DNA from 3 places in the Rhizobium sp. PRIMUS64 genome. Region 1 is predicted to be linked to each of the others. Evidence: predicted binding sites of a transcription regulator. Region 1 holds the regulator's gene; each other region holds the start of a gene.

What was found. The regulator LexA, encoded in region 1, represses DNA repair genes until DNA is damaged. The targets are predictions, from matches to a motif close to TGTTCNNNNTGTGTTCNG.
Region 2: a site for LexA is predicted at 2,670-2,687, ahead of MOV76_RS34200 (ImuA family protein). Genes of this name have one in related genera too.
Region 3: a site for LexA is predicted at 1,501-1,518, ahead of MOV76_RS02525 (ImuA family protein). Genes of this name have one in related genera too.

The regions. Positions count from the first base shown of each region.
Region 1 is NZ_JALBGX010000170.1:3,743-9,087, reverse strand. Features, by position in the region: gene MOV76_RS35050 (ComEC/Rec2 family competence protein) at 1-1,529, shown strand, start outside; gene lexA (transcriptional repressor LexA) at 1,510-2,229, opposite strand; gene MOV76_RS35040 (VOC family protein) at 2,428-3,324, shown strand; gene kdsA (3-deoxy-8-phosphooctulonate synthase) at 3,321-4,166, shown strand; gene eno (phosphopyruvate hydratase) at 4,413-5,345, shown strand, end outside.
Region 2 is NZ_JALBGX010000158.1:2,914-8,258, forward strand. Features, by position in the region: gene MOV76_RS34190 (error-prone DNA polymerase) at 1-434, opposite strand, end outside; gene MOV76_RS34195 (DNA polymerase Y family protein) at 431-1,945, opposite strand; gene MOV76_RS34200 (ImuA family protein) at 1,866-2,621, opposite strand; gene MOV76_RS34205 (hypothetical protein) at 2,893-3,252, shown strand; gene dinB (DNA polymerase IV) at 3,269-4,366, shown strand; gene MOV76_RS34215 (neprosin family prolyl endopeptidase) at 4,809-5,345, shown strand, end outside.
Region 3 is NZ_JALBGX010000003.1:44,411-49,755, forward strand. Features, by position in the region: gene MOV76_RS02515 (SOS response-associated peptidase family protein) at 1-183, opposite strand, end outside; gene ligD (non-homologous end-joining DNA ligase) at 246-1,298, opposite strand; gene MOV76_RS02525 (ImuA family protein) at 1,579-2,331, shown strand; gene MOV76_RS02530 (DNA polymerase Y family protein) at 2,252-3,763, shown strand; gene MOV76_RS02535 (error-prone DNA polymerase) at 3,760-5,345, shown strand, end outside.

The DNA.
Region 1 (5,345 bases):
CCATCTCGAATGAGACGACGGAGGCGCTGCGCCAGTCCGGTCTGGCTCATATCATCGCTATCTCCGGCCTCAACATGGCGCTGTCAGCCGGCATCTTCTTCGTCGGTTTCCGCATGCTGCTCAGCCTCTTTCCCGGTGTCGCCCAAGCCTATCCGACCAAGAAGATCGCTGCTGCCGGCGCGCTCATCGCCGTCACGGCCTATTTCCTGATCTCCGGCTTTGCCGTCTCGGCCGAACGCGCCTTCATCATGATGGCGATCATGTTGATTGCCGTCTTCTTCGACCGGCCGTCGATCAGCCTGCGCAATGTCGCTCTCTCGACGCTCGTCATTCTCGCCATTTCACCGTCCGAGGTCTTGGGTCCGAGTTTCCAGATGTCCTTTGCCGCGACATTGGCGTTGGTATCTGGCTACCAGCTGTGGAAGGACCGGCGCGTCCGCGAAAACGCTTTCCTGAAGCTGCCGGTTTTTCGGCCCGTCGTTACGGTTGCGGGTTTCTTCGGCGGCGTCTTCCTGACCTCGCTGATCGGCGGCTTTTCCACCGCGCTGTTTTCGATCGAGCATTTTCATCGCCTGACTGCCTATGGCCTGCCGGCAAACCTCGCGACGATGCCGATCATCTCCTTCATCATCATGCCGGCCGGGTTGCTGGCGATGCTGCTCATGCCTTTCGGTCTGGACGTTTTGCCTTGGAAGGTCGTCGGATTCGGCCTCGATCTGGTGATCGCGATCGCAAAGACGGTGTCCGGCTGGGGTGGCGACATCGGCATCGGCCGCTTGCCCGCTTCGTATTTCGCGATAGCCGTCGCAGGCTTTCTGCTGCTGACGCTGCTCCGCACCCGGCTGCGCCATATCGGCACATCGATCATCGCGGTGTCGACGCTCGTCCTCTTGCTTCTGCCGGTTCCCCGGCCGCCGGATCTGGCGATTTCGGAGGATGGTGGTCTCGTCGCAATCGTCGAGGCGGGGGCCATGGCTTCCAACCGTGGAAGACCGCCGGATTTCATCTTCGACCAGTGGCAGAGAGCGCTGGTCCTGCCGACGCATCACCCGCCGAAGATGCTGGATGGTCCTGTTCTTCCGCCGGAGGGAGAAGACCGCCGCGTCAGGCTTTCCCGCGATCAGCAGAACGAAGCAAGGTCGGCGATGCGGGCGGCTGCAGCGGCCGGTGAAGCAAACCGCTTTTCCTGCGTCAAGAAGGCCTGGTGCACATCAAGGCTTGGCAATGGTCACGTGGTTGCTGTCATCGACAATGCCGCCTATCTCGGTCCAGCATGCGACGCGGCCGATATCGTCGTGACGTCGGTCCGCCTGCGCTTCAACAGCTGCCGCTCAGGGGCGACGCTCTTCACCGGCGAAACGCTGCGCAGGACCGGTTCCGTCGAGTTGCGCTTCGCCGACGCCGGCCTGGAGGTCGCAACCGCATTCGATGCATTGTCGCGGCCATGGATGCGGCATCGCGCCTATGACTGGCGCAGCAACAGTTTTGCCGAATCTAGAATGCCTGATGTCAGTGATAGCGGCGAATGAGGCCGACGAGCTTGCCCTGAACCTTGACGCGGTCCGGCCCGAAAATCCGGGTCTCGTAAGCCGGGTTGGCCGCCTCCAGCGCGATCGAGGCGCCTTTGCGGCGGAAGCGTTTGAGTGTCGCTTCTTCGTCGTCGACGAGAGCAACGACGATGTCACCAGGACTTGCGGTGCTGCCGTTGCGAATAATCACGGTGTCGCCGTCGAAGATGCCGGCGTCGATCATCGAATCGCCCTTGACCTCGAGCGCATAATGTTCACCGGAACCGAGCATGTCGGCCGGAACGACGATGTCGTGGGTGTTGTTCTGGATCGCCGAGATCGGAACACCGGCGGCGATACGGCCCATGACCGGCACGGAGACCGAGTTGCCGTTGTCGGCGACGGGTTTTGCGGGAGCAGGAGTGGCGACCGGCTGCGGCTTGCCAAGGCTGCCCTCGATGACGCTGGGCGAAAAGCCCCGCCGGGGCTGAATGCTGGGGCTGTAGGCCTCCGGAAGCTTGATAACCTCGAGCGCACGGGCGCGGTTCGGTAGGCGGCGAATGAAGCCACGTTCCTCGAGCGCCGTAATCAGCCGGTGAATCCCGGACTTGGAAGCGAGGTCCAGGGCATCCTTCATTTCGTCGAAAGATGGCGGAACGCCGGATTCCTTCATGCGCTCATGAATGAAAAGGAGAAGCTCCTGTTGTTTGCGCGTGAGCATCGACGTTGTGACCTCGTGATTGAAACAAATCCAGAACAGACACTATATGTTCCATATGTGTTCCGCAAGTAGCTAAATTTCCGTAAAACTTGGCGCCAACTCGTTGAGATTTTTATTTTCATTCGCCGGATTGGGACACATCTCTTGCATTGAGGGGCGCGCCATCGCACATCTCTTGCCGTTTCCAGGAGGGATATCATGAACGAGCGTTCCGCCAAGCCGCACCCGCTGGATCATGTGGTGCTGCCCGTCGTCAATATCGATCTGGCGCGCGAGAGGCTTGGCAAGCTCGGCTTCACCGTTGCCGCCGATGCACGCCATCCCTTCGGAACGGAAAACGCCTGCGTCTTTTTTGCCGACAAGACCTATCTGGAGCCGCTCGGGATTGCGAGTGTCGAGGAGAGCGAGGCCTCAGCGCGGCAAGGCAATGTTTTCACCGCCCGCAACCGGGCCTTCCGCTTCCGCTGCGGCGAGGAGGGGCTTTCGGGGCTTGCTTTCGGCAGTAAGGATGCCGGCATCGATCATCAGAACTTCGTCGGCAACGGATCGAGCGCCGGCGAGATGCTGCAGTTCACCCGGCCGATGACGATGCCGGACGGTTCTGAGAGCATCGCCGGCTTCAAGCTGGCTTTTGCCGGCGACCTGCGAGCGCCCGATCTCTTCCTTTTCAGCGTCGAACGCGTCAATCCGCTGCCGGCCGACCGCGGCGCGCTGGAGACGCATGCCAATGGCGTCACCGGCATTGCCGAGATCGCGCTCTGCGCGCCTGATGCCGCCGCTTTCGGAGCCTTCGTCGGCCTTGCCGTGGCGCAGGCGGCAGTCGAGAAAACCGGTTTTGGCGTCAATGTTGCTGCTTCGAACGCGAAAATCAGCCTGATGACGCCGGAAGGGCTAGAAGCCTATTTCGAGATCGCCGGCTCATCCGCCGATCGCGGCCTGCGTGGCCGGGCAATCCTCTTCATTGTCGCCGATCTTGCCGTGACAGAAGCGCATTTGGCTGCTAACGGGGTGACATACACGCGCAAGAACAATCGCATTCTGGTGAAGCCCGCGCCCGGGCAGGGCACGCTCTTCGCCTTCGAGGAGACACGATGAGCACTGAGACGAATTCCGAAGTCAAGATCGGCGAAGGCCAAGGCCAGGTGACCTTTTCCAATACCGGCCGCCTGTCGCTGATTGCCGGTCCCTGCCAGATGGAGAGCCGCGACCACGCCTTCATGGTTGCCGGTACGCTGAAAGAGCTTTGCGCAAAGCTCGGCATCGGCCTCGTTTACAAGAGCTCCTTCGACAAGGCGAACCGCACTTCTCTTTCGGCTGAACGCGGCATCGGGATCGAAAAGGGCATGGAGGTCTTTGCTGACCTCAAGAAGGAATTCGGCTTTCCTGTCCTGACCGACGTTCATACCGCCGAGCAATGCGCGGAGGTGGCAAAGGTCGTCGACGTCCTGCAGATCCCGGCCTTCCTTTGCCGCCAGACCGACCTTCTCATCGCCGCCGCCAAGACCGGCCGCGTCGTCAATGTCAAGAAGGGCCAGTTCCTCGCTCCCTGGGATATGAAGAACGTCCTGAAGAAGCTCAACGCCAGCGGCAATCCGAACGTGCTGCTGTGCGAGCGTGGCGCCTCCTTCGGTTATAATACGCTGGTTTCCGACATGCGTTCGCTGCCGATCATGGCGGCGATGGGCGCGCCCGTTATCTTCGATGCCACCCATTCCGTTGCGCAGCCGGGCGGGCAGGGCGATTCCTCCGGCGGTCAGCGGGAATTCGTGGAAACGCTGGCGCGCGCAGCAGTGGCCACCGGTATTGCCGGCGTCTTCGTCGAAACCCACCAGGACCCCGACAATGCACCTTCCGACGGCCCGAACATGGTCTATCTCAAGGACATGCCGCGGCTGCTTGAAAAGCTGCTTGCCTTCGATGCGGTCGCCAAGGCTTGACGTTCAACAGCCTGACATGATCGTGCTATAGGCATGTCGCGAAAAAGTGTGCAGCGGTTTTGCGACAACGACATGCGGAAAGCCAAAGACCTAAAGCGTGGCAAGCGAATCTGAAAGATCGCGACGCTCTTTAGGCGAGATCCGAACGCTTTCGAAGGCTGGAAATTGCAGCATTGTAATTTGCACGCCTTCGACTAAGACAGGTTTCGAACCGACTTATCACCACCCACCGAGCAGGAAGAACCCATGACTGCAATCACCGATATCATCGCCCGCGAGATTCTCGATAGCCGTGGCAACCCCACCGTCGAAGTCGATGTCTATCTCGAAGATGGCAGCATGGGCCGCGCGGCCGTTCCCTCGGGCGCCTCGACGGGCGCGCATGAGGCGGTCGAACTGCGCGACGGCGGCAAGCGCTACCTGGGCAAGGGTGTCGAAAAGGCGGTGGAAGCCGCCAACACCGAGATCTTCGACGCGATCGGTGGCATCGACGCCGAAAACCAGATCCAGATCGACAATATCATGATCGAGCTGGACGGCACGCCGAACAAGTCGCGCCTCGGCGCCAACGCCATCCTCGGCGTGTCGCTCGCCGTCGCCAAGGCTGCCGCCCAGGCGTCCGGCCTGCCGCTCTACCGGTATGTCGGCGGCGCTTCCGCCAGCCTGCTGCCGGTGCCGATGATGAACATCATCAACGGCGGCGCCCACGCCGACAATCCGATCGATTTCCAGGAATTCATGATCCTGCCGGTCGGCGCCGATTCGATCGCCGAAGCCGTGCGCATGGGTTCGGAAGTCTTCCATACGCTGCGCAAGGAACTTGCCGCGCAGGGCCATAACACCAATGTCGGCGACGAAGGCGGTTTCGCACCGGGTCTGAAGAGTGCTTCGGAAGCTCTCGACTTCATCATGAAGTCGGTCGAGAAAGCCGGCTACAAGCCGGGCGAGGACATCTACCTCGGCCTCGACTGCGCCTCGACCGAATTCTTCAAGGACGGCAAATACGTTCTCGAAGGGGAAGGCCGCACGCTGGAATCGGGCGCCATGGCCGAATATCTGGCTGAGCTCGCCGCCAAGTATCCGATCATCTCGATCGAGGACGGCATGGCCGAAGACGATTGGGACGGCTGGAAGACGCTGACCGACCTGACCGGCAAGAAGACCCAGCTCGTCGGCGAC
Region 2 (5,345 bases), on a different contig from region 1:
TGGTCGCCGAACACCTTGGCCATCTTCCGAAGTTGGATGGCGCAGGTCTCATCCGGCAAATCGGGAACAAGCATGCCGAGCAAGCCCTCGGCGTAGAGTGCAACGTCTTCAAGGTTCAGAATGCACTTCGCCTTGCCGCCGCGCGACTTGCCGAGGGTCAGCAGCCGCGTCAAACGCGAATAGGCCGCACGATCCGTCGGGTAGACCAGGATCGACATGCCGTCCTGCAGATCAAGGCGACAGCCGACAACCAGCCGCAGGCCTGTGGCACGCGATGCCTCCAGTGCCCGGACGATACCGGCCAGGCTGTTGCGGTCGACGATTCCGAGCGCTTCGATGCCGAGTTCCTTGGCGGTGGCAAACAGCTCGTCGGACGAGGATGCGCCACGAAGAAAACTGAAGTGTGTCGTGACCTGGAGTTCTGCGTATCTCATGCGAACATCCCGTGGATAAACCACCGATGGGAACCGGTCTGCGGATCAACGCCGTCACCGGAACGGTAAATCCAGTAGCGCTCACCCGCCTCATCCTCGACCGTGAAATAGTCGCGGACGGCCGTCCATTCGGATGTTCGCTGCCACCATTCTCCGAATATCCTCTCAGGACCATCGGCACGTTTGACGCGCCTGCGTTTGCCGCGCCAGACGAAGGACACAGGAGGATGGTCGGGCAGCAGGGCGATTACCTCAATCAGCTCCGGGCGATCCATCAGGCGCACCGGCCGGGGCCAGGTCAGCGGCCATGTCCGCCCGTCTTCATCGGCGACCGGCGAGATGCGCTGTACTGAGCGCTCCGGCACATCACTGGCGACTGGGGCTTGCCGATAAATGCGGTGCGTTCCCCGGTTGCCCAGTACATCGATCAGGGAGGTGATATCGATGCCAGTGGCCTCCACGAGACTGGAAACGATCTGTCTGTCGTTCAGCGGCTCCACCATAGTTGCCGCAAGACTGAGTTTCTCGATACCAAAGCCGGGATCGATCTTCTCGATGCGATCATGGAGGATTTTCGTCAGCCAGGCGACATCTCGCACGGGCTTCGCCGTCCCTGCTCGCAGTGCCTGAATCGTGTTGTCGACCCGATGGACAATCAGGTCGGTGCGCCGGACACCTAGCCCCTTGGCCTGCAGTTCGAGACAGAGTGCTGCCACAAGCCGCGAAACATACTTCGCAATGGTTTCCGCAGTGCCGATTGGTTCGGCGAAGGCACGATGGACTTCGATGATCTCAGGACAGCGGATCGGATCAATGGGTTCGGCGACGCGGCCGAACATCTGGTCGAGACGACGGCCGATCTCTGGGCCGAAGCGCAGGGCAAGCGGCGCACGAGGTGTCGCAGCCAGCTCGCCGACGGTTTTAAAGCCGAGCGTGCGTAGGCTCACTATCGTCTCGGCGCTGAACCGCAGCGACGACAGGGGAAGTTGCGCAACGGCATCAGCCGTTTTCCCAGCCGGAATGACCTTGGTTTCCGCCGTCATAGATCGGGCCAACCCGAACGCCGCTCCCCAGGTATCGGCAATGACAGCACGAGCTGGCAGACCGCGTGCGCGAAACCGGTTCACGAGACCGGACAGCATTAGCTCTTCCCCACCTTGCAGGTGGTCGGCCCCTTCCGTGTCCATGACGATGCCATCAGGAGGATCGGTTGCCACAACCGGTGAATATTGAGACAGCGCCCAGATCGTGAGGCGTTCGAGTGCAGCAAGATCGGCCGCCGGATCGGCGTCAACCATATGCAGACCCTGGACAAGTGCCTGTGCTTTTGCGGCTGCCATGCCAACGTGCAGGCCGACCATTGCTGCATTCTGATCGACAGCCGACAGCCAGCGTTTCGAGCCGCTCCGTGCGACAACAACGAGCGGGCTCTCAGCCGGTATGCACGGATCGGCGCGTCTGATCCGATCCGTTGCCAGTGTCGGCAAAAAGACTGATACGACCCTGGGCATCGCATGCACCTATTTCAAAATCCGCACTTTCACCTGCTTTGACCCTGATCAATTCCGCCAACCACCGCGCCCGGCCGATGCCTGGAACCGGAAGCGGCTCCGATGGCAGGACGGATATTCGCCACCGCGTTGCCGCCGCTGTTGGATGTCCAAAGTCTCCGGCCTCGGTCTGCCGCCGCCATCGACGGATCACCATACCGATGGTCCCGGACCCTTCGGCGGCAAGTTGAAGGCGGCGCGAAGCTACCATCGGCAACCGGACCAATTCGGCGACGACGGCCCCAAGTCCTCCGAACCGCAACGCCTCTTCGCAGGCTTCGAGCACATATTCCTCCCGGATCGCTTCGACATAGATGACCCGATCTGGATGAAGGCCGACCTGAGCAAGCGCCGGGGCGAATAGGTCGGGACGAGCTAGGCACCAGACCACCTTGCCCTTCGTCCGTGCAGCGATCCCTGCCACGAACAGGGCAGCCGCAGCCCCGTCGACTGCTCCTGCTCCGCCTCCGGCAAATTCGTGCAACGCCCCGTAAGCCAAACCGCCACCCGGAAGGTGCCCGTCGATGTCGCGAACACCGAACGGCAAGACCGTTTTGGCACGGGCGACCGTCCCTTCGAGGTGCTGGATGCGATCTCGAAGATCGGAAATGATGGCGTTCGCCGCGTTCTGCGCCATACGGAGCCCTTGCCAAAATCAGGTTTTCATCGCGCTCAAAAGCGGATATGTTCTTTGTTTGTTCCTTATCGGAATGTGAGTCAATGTGCGTATTCAGGCGAGCGTTCAGCGAACTGCAACCTGACAAATATCGCTTGAGCCGAAGAACGAATGGATTCAACCGCCTAACAACGGAACAGCCACAGCCGCTAAAATGTCATCGATAAGAAAAAATACCTAAGATGAACTAGCCGTGGTTCGTCCGATGCCGGGTTGAAGAGGAGAAAATCCAATGGCAGAGAATGTGGCCTCTTTCGACGAAAACCTGCAGAAATTGGTGGTAACGCCATTTGACACCACCGCCGAAGAACTGCGCATCGCAGCGATTGGATCGAAGATCGAGTTTGCGAAGAGTGAACTTCAGACGGTCCAAACATATATAGACGTTGTCTACGCAGGAAGGGTCAGGGTGGCGACCGATGACGGCAGTGAGCTGCCCATCGACTGTCTGGCGCATCTCGGGAGCGTCCTTTCAAACTACGAGCAAATGTTGTTCGACCAAATTGCGGACCTTGAATATCAGCAGGAGATGCTGCGCTTTCCGCCAGACAAGGAAGAGGACCTCGAAGATGATGGAATCTCGGATAATTAAGACGCCTGATTAAACCATGGATGCGACACGCGACAACGGCAATCGACAGCGCAAGGTAATTCATGTGGACATGGATGCCTTTTACGCCTCCGTCGAGCAGCGCGACAATCCCGATCTCCGCGACAAGCCTGTCGCCGTCGGCGGGTCGGAGGCCCGTGGCGTCGTTGCTGCGGCAAGCTACGAGGCTCGCAAGTTTGGCGTCCATTCCGCAATGCCGTCGGTTACAGCCAAGCGCAAATGTCCCGATCTGATCTTCGTCAGGCCCCGTTTCGATGTCTACAAGGCGGTCTCGCAGCAAATCCGGGAGATATTCGCCGAATACACGCCGCTGATCGAACCACTATCGCTCGACGAAGCATATCTCGATGTCACCGACAATCTGAAGGGCATGGAAATCGCGACTGAGATCGCGCAGGAGATACGCGCCAAGATCAAGGCAGCGACCGGGCTGAACGCATCTGCCGGAATTTCATATAATAAGTTCCTGGCGAAAATGGCGAGCGATCTCAACAAGCCAAATGGACAGGCGGTGATCACTCCGAAGAACGGCCCGGCGTTCGTGGAGAACCTTCCCGTCAAGAAATTCCATGGCGTCGGCCCAGCAACTGCGGAGAAGATGCATCGACTTGGCATCGAGACCGGTGCTGATCTTAAAGCCCGCAGCCTCGACTTCCTGATCGAACACTTCGGGAAGTCTGGACCCTATTTCTACGGCATTGCACGCGGGATTGACGACCGACAGGTCAAGCCAAATCGCGTCCGGAAATCCGTTGGCGCGGAAGATACGTTTATGGCCGACATTCATTCGTTCGATCCGGCCCGGGCGGGCGTCCAACCTCTGATCGAGAAGGTTTGGACTTATTGCGATGCCAACGAAATTAGCGCCAAAACGGTGACGCTGAAGGTGAAGTACGCCAACTTCTCTCAGGTCACGCGCAGCAAAACCGTGGCGCTGCCGTTTGGATCACTCGCTGACCTGGAGAATGCGGTGAACTTGCTTCTGCAGGCGATCTTTCCGGTCAGCAGAGGCATCAGGCTGCTTGGCGTGACGCTGTCGTCGTTGGAGCGCAAGGCAAGCCAGCGGGAACTACCACAGCTTCTCCTGTTCACGTAGCCGGTGCCAACAGTCACTTGCCCCGTTCCCTGTCATCGTAGCCCGACCATCGCGTTTACGACCTTCTGTGTGTCCGAACCACGAACGAAGCTACGCTCCGCACCCTATTCGAGAGACACAAAACCAATTGTTGCAAAGCGCTTGCGTACTCAAACAAAAGCGCAAAATCTCACGAGAAATCATCTTCTGAACACCTCTTTCGACCCGGATAGCACGTTCCGCACGGTTGTATTATCAAAGAAATACTGTAAATTAAAACCTTAACGTTCATGCCCCAAGCATTCTAATTTGTCGAATACTGTCGCCTCTCGCACGGAGAATGGCGTTTACATTCGCACGCGCCGGAGCGGCCTGAGGGCGCTCCGCTAGCTTTGGAGTTACTTTCGCCGAACCAGAATTTTTGCAGCGACATTCACGCCCATTATTTGCGGAGGATAATGAAATGGCACGTCGGACCGTCGTAAAAAAAACTACGCTTACACAATATCCAAGAGCCAAGGACATATCCGGGCTGAAAAGGCAAAAGGAGCGGTCCGAGAATGGCGACGGCAGATATGAAGGCGAAATTCGGGATTATTTTGAGCGGCGGCGAAAGCGCCTCGAAATCGCGGCGACGACCACAACACCGTTCGGCCAAACCATCGACTGGATGCCCATCAATTCGCAGCCCAGCCTCAAGGGCACCAAGATCGCCGAGCCACCAGGAGAGAACGTGCTGATCGTCATTCCGAAGGGCGAACGCATAGACAGCTTGGCGCGTTTCGAACTTGAAGAGGATAAGGCCGAGCGGGGCCCGGCGGGAACCGTGCCCTTCCTGCGGAAAAATCTCGACGGTTTAAGCTTCAGGCACTCGTTGCGCCATTTGCTCGCCCGCTACGAGAATCCTGGCAAACAGCTGGTCTTGATGAATGGACACCTAGTGCCGCCTCCCAGCGTCGACGGACCACATCGGTACGCATTCACGTCACAATCGCGGCTT
Region 3 (5,345 bases), on a different contig from region 1:
CGGCGAGGGCAGTCCCCAGCGTGCATGGACCAGTTGTTTCTTCCCGTCGGCGGTGTTGCGGACGATCGGCCCCATCTGATCGGGGTTCATCTGGTAGGCCGGCATCAGGTTGATCAGGCTTTCGGCGTCCTGGGCCCACTTCGCGACCCAGTCCCTGTCTTCCATCCGATAAAGGTTACACATTGTGGGCCATCTGCTCCGCTTGAGCTCAGTGGAGGACAATCTAGCGTATGGCGCTGATTTCGCTAGTCGAGCCGGAAGACGTCGGCATTGTCCTGCCGTTCTCGCAAACCCTTGTAAGATGGATGACGGAGTTTCCCGTCTGTCGTCCAGGCGCGAAACTCGATCTCGGCAATCAGCGTCGGTTCGACCCAGACGATATCGGCACTTCCGGAATAGGGCAGGGGCGGCTGCTTTCGCTTCCAGCGCAGCTTGTCCAGCATCTTCCGCAATCGGATGGCCTCGGTTTCCTTGAAACCCGTGCCGACGCTTCCGACGTGGACGAGATTGCTCCCGCGATAGGCGGCAAGCACGAACGAGCCGAAGCCGGCAGGGGACGCCGATGACCTCTCATAGCCGACAATGAAGAAGGCCTCGCTGTGGACGCATTTGATCTTAACCCAATCCCCGGTTCGGCCGGAAATATAGGGACGATCGAGGTGTTTGCCGACGATGCCTTCCAGGCCGAGGCGGCAGACATGCTCAAACAGGACGGCTGGTTCGGTGTCGAATGTTTCCGACGGCCGAATAGCACCGTCTTTTCCGTTCAACGCGTCATCGAGAAGATGCCGGCGCGATCGGTATTCGACACCGCGCAGATCGTGTCCGTCGAGATAGATGAGATCGAAAGCGTAGAAGATGGCGTCAGACGCCCGGTTACCGGCTTGTCTGCCGGATGCGCCCAACGATTGCTGCAGCAGCCCGAAATCCGGCCGGCCCTCTGCGTCCAGCACGACGGCCTCGCCATCGATGATCATCGTCGCCGGCCCGAGCGCCCGGGCGGCCTCTACGATCGCCGGAAATCGGTGCGTCCAGTCATGGCCGCCGCGGGTGAGAATCCTTATCCCTTGAGGCTCGATGTGAACAGCCAGGCGATAGCCATCCCATTTCAGCTCCCAACTCCATTCTTTCCCTTTTGGAGGATGGCTCTTCAATTGCGCCAACGCAGGTTCGACGCGGTCTGGCATCGGATCGAAAGGCAGCTGTGGCTGGGCCGGATTTCGCTTGCCTCGCGGCTTTGAGCGGATCGGAGCCTCGGTATCACGAAGGAGGGGTTTTGATCTCGGAGGCCTGGTCATGCCGACAGTTCAGCAGAAAAATCTTAAAGACACTGTGACGATGCCGACTTGTCCCCGCAATTCACACAAAGGGAGTAGCACTCGCAGGCGCTCCGAAAAAAACCTCCAGCCGCTACCCACCTGATTCTCTTGGGTATTCGTGCGATTCCTAATGTTCAGGATAATATTCCCATCCTCCGGTTGCTTGACTCTTCAAGTCGGCGGGAACAGATAGGGAACATCCGCATTTTGATCGACATGATGTCGGCCGCCAACACGACCTTTAAGGGAGCCGTGAACGATGACTGCTGCCCGTGAACGGGTGATTTCCGATCTGCGCGAGCGCATCGCTTCGCTGGAGGGCGTGTCAGCCAGAAAGGCCGGCTGTCTTTCCTTCGGTGTGCCGGAAATCGATGCAGTCCTGCCGGGAGGTGGTCTGGCCTATGGCGCCTTGCACGAATTCGCCGGTGGCGGGTCGGGCACGGTGGATGGTGCGGCGGCAGCGCTTTTCGCCGCCGGCATCGCAGCGCGCACCAAAGGCCCGATCGTCTGGTGCCTGACGCGGCCGGACCTGTTTTTTCCGGCACTCGCTGAGGTCGGCCTCCATGCCGACCGGGTGATCTTTGTCGAGTCCGACAAGGAAGAGGACGTGCTCGCCAATATGGAGGAGGGGCTGTCCTTCGGCGGCCTTGGCGCCGTCGTTGGTGAACTTGTCCGATTGCCCATGGTCGGCTCCCGCCGGCTACAGCTGGCGGCCGAGAAAACAGGGACGATGGCGCTCGCCGTCCGACGCTGGCGCAGGCAAACGGAGGCGAATGATTTCGGGCAGCCGACGGCGTCGACCACGAGGTGGCGGGTGAGCGTCATGCCGTCGGAGGAGCTGCCAGTGCCGGGTGTCGGCAGGGCCCAGTGGTTGCTGGAACTGATGCGCGTGAAAGCGGGTGAATGTGCTGAGTTTCTCGTGAGGGCGTGCGATGACAAGGGTCGTCTCGATCTATCTCCCGGATCTGCCGACGGATCGCATTCGTCGCGCCGATCCGTCTATTCCGCCTGAACAGGCGATCGCCGTGATCGCCAGGAGCGGCTCGAAACGCTGGGTAGCGGCCGCAGACACCGCCGCCCGAAAAGCTGGCGTCCATGTCGGCATGCCGGCTGCCAAAGCGCAGGCGCTGTTTCGCGGTCTGATGCTGGTCGATGCAGATCCTGCGGCGGATGCCGCAGCACTCGAACGCATTACCCTTTGGGCGCTGACGCTCTATTCTCCGATCGTCGCGGTCGATGGGATCGATGGCATTGTCATGGATACTGAAGGCGCCGATCACCTGCAGGGTGGCGAACTGCCGATGGTGACGAGGATCGCCAACCAGTTCCTGGCCAGAAAGCTCACGCCCCGCATCGCTGTCGCCGACACCTGGGGCACGGCGCATGCCTGTGCCCGTGCCATCAGCCGTGAGACGGTCATCGTGCCGATCGGCGAGACCGTGCGCGCCGTCGAGAAGCTGCCGATATCGTTGCTTCGCCTTCCCGGCGCGGTCGTCAGCGACCTTCGCACGCTCGGCTTCCAGACCATCGGCGAATTGGCCAATACGCCGCGCGCGCCGCTGACGCTTCGCTTCGGGCCGGAGATCGGCCGGCGGCTCGATCAGATGTTCGGCCGTATCTGCGAGCCGATCGATCCGATCCGTACCGCCGAGCTCGTCGAGGTCAGCCGCGTCTTTGCCGAGCCGATCGGTGCTTCCGAGACGATCAACAAATATGTCTCACGACTGGTCGTGCAACTGATCGAGGAACTGCAAAAGCGCGGTCTTGGCGTTCGCCGTGCGGATCTGATCGTCGAGAAGGTCGACGGAACGCGGCAGGCAATCCGCGCCGGGACGGTCAAGCCGGTGCGCGATGTCGCCTGGCTGACAAAGCTGTTTCGTGACCGGACGGAAAAGATCGAGCCCGGCTTCGGGATCGAGAAGCTCACCCTGGTCGCTGTCATGGCCGAACCGCTGGAGGAGCGCCAGAAATCCTCGTCGTTGGTCGAGGACGAAATCACGGACGTGACGCCGCTAATCGATATCTACGGCAACCGTGGCCAGCGCGTTTATCGGGTGGCGCCCGTTGCGTCCGATGTGCCGGAGCGCTCCGTCCAGCGGATCAGTGCCGCGGCCGATCCGGTCGAAGTCACCTGGGTCAACCATTGGCGCCGGCCGGTCCGGTTGCTGGCCCGTCCGGAGCTGATCGAGGCGATCGCCTTGCTGCCGGACCGGCCGCCGGTCTCCATCACCTGGCGTGGCAAGCGCCGCAAGGTCAAACGGGCCGATGGCCCTGAGCGGATTTTTGGCGAGTGGTGGCAGCGCGACGCCGAGATGGAGGCGGTGCGCGATTACTTCGTCATTGAGGACGAGGCTGGTGAACGTCTGTGGGTCTTTCGCTCCGGTGATGGCATCGATCCTGAAACGGGAAGCCATCGCTGGTTCATACACGGGATCTTCGCATGAGCTATGCCGAGCTGCAGGTCACCACCCATTTTTCCTTCCTGCGCGGGGCAAGCTCGGCGCAGGAACTGTTTGAAACCGCCAAGGCCCTCGGCATCGAAGCTCTCGGCGTCGTCGATCGCAATTCGCTGGCCGGAATTGTACGGGCGCTTGAGGCATCGCGGGCCACCGGTTTGCGCCTCGTCGTCGGTTGCGGGCTCGATCTGGCCGATGGCATGTCAGTACTGGTCTACCCGACCGACCGGGCTGCCTATTCCCGGCTGACCCGCCTTATCACGCTTGGCAAGTCGCGCGGCGGCAAGAACAACTGCATCCTGCACTGGGACGACATCATCGCCTATGCCGAAGGCATGATCGGCATCCTGGTGCCGGATCTGCCGAATGACGCCTGTGGGATCCAGCTGCGCAAGATGGCCGAGGTGTTTGGCGATCGCGCCTATATGTCGCTTTGTCTGCGGCGCCGGCAGAACGACCAGCTGCGGCTGCATGAAATTTCCAATCTCGCCGCGCGGTTCAAGGTGAAGACGGTCGTCACCAATGATGTCCTCTTCCATGAGCCAGGTCGCCGGCAGCTTCAGGACATCGTCACCTGCATTCGCACCCGCACCACCATCGATGATGTCGGATTCGAGCGCGAGCGCCACGCCGACCGCTATCTGAAGCCGCCGGAAGAAATGGAGCGATTGTTTCCGCGATACCGGCAAGCCATCGCGCGAACCATGGAGATCGTCCGTCGTTGCACTTTCTCGCTTGAGGAGCTCACCTACCAATATCCGGAGGAGGCGATCGTGCCGGGCAAGGATGCCCAGGCTTCGCTGGAGCATTATGTCTGGCAATGCGTGCCCGACCGCTATCCGGAGGGTCTGCCGCCGAACGTTCTGAAAATCATTCGGCATGAACTCGACCTCATCCGCACCATGAAATACGCTCCATATTTTCTGACCGTCTTCTCGATCGTGCGCTATGCGCGCTCCCAAGGCATTCTCTGCCAGGGCAGGGGTTCTGCCGCCAACAGCGCCGTCTGCTACATTCTCGGGATCACGTCGATCGATCCGGAGACGAATGATTTGCTCTTTGAGCGCTTCGTTTCCCAGGAACGCGACGAGCCGCCGGATATCGACGTCGACTTCGAGCATGAGCGCCGCGAGGAAGTCATCCAGTGGATCTACAAGACCTACACACATCAGAAGGCAGCTCTGTGCGCGGCCGTGACACGCTATCGTGCGAAAGGTGCGATCCATGATGTCGGCAAGGCACTCGGTTTGCCGGAGGATATGATCAAGGCTCTGTCATCGGGCATGTGGTCCTGGTCCGCCGATATGGTCGGCGATCGGAACCTGCGCGAACTCAACCTCAATCCCGACGACCGCCGGCTGGCGTTGACGCTGAAACTTGCGCAGCAGCTGATGGGGGCACCCCGGCATCTCGGCCAGCATCCGGGTGGATTCGTGTTGACGCATGATCGGCTCGACGATCTCGTCCCCATCGAGCCGGCGACGATGAAGGACCGGCAGATCATCGAATGGGATAAGGATGATGTCGAGGCACTGAAGTTCATGAAGGTCGACGTCCTGGCATTGGGCAT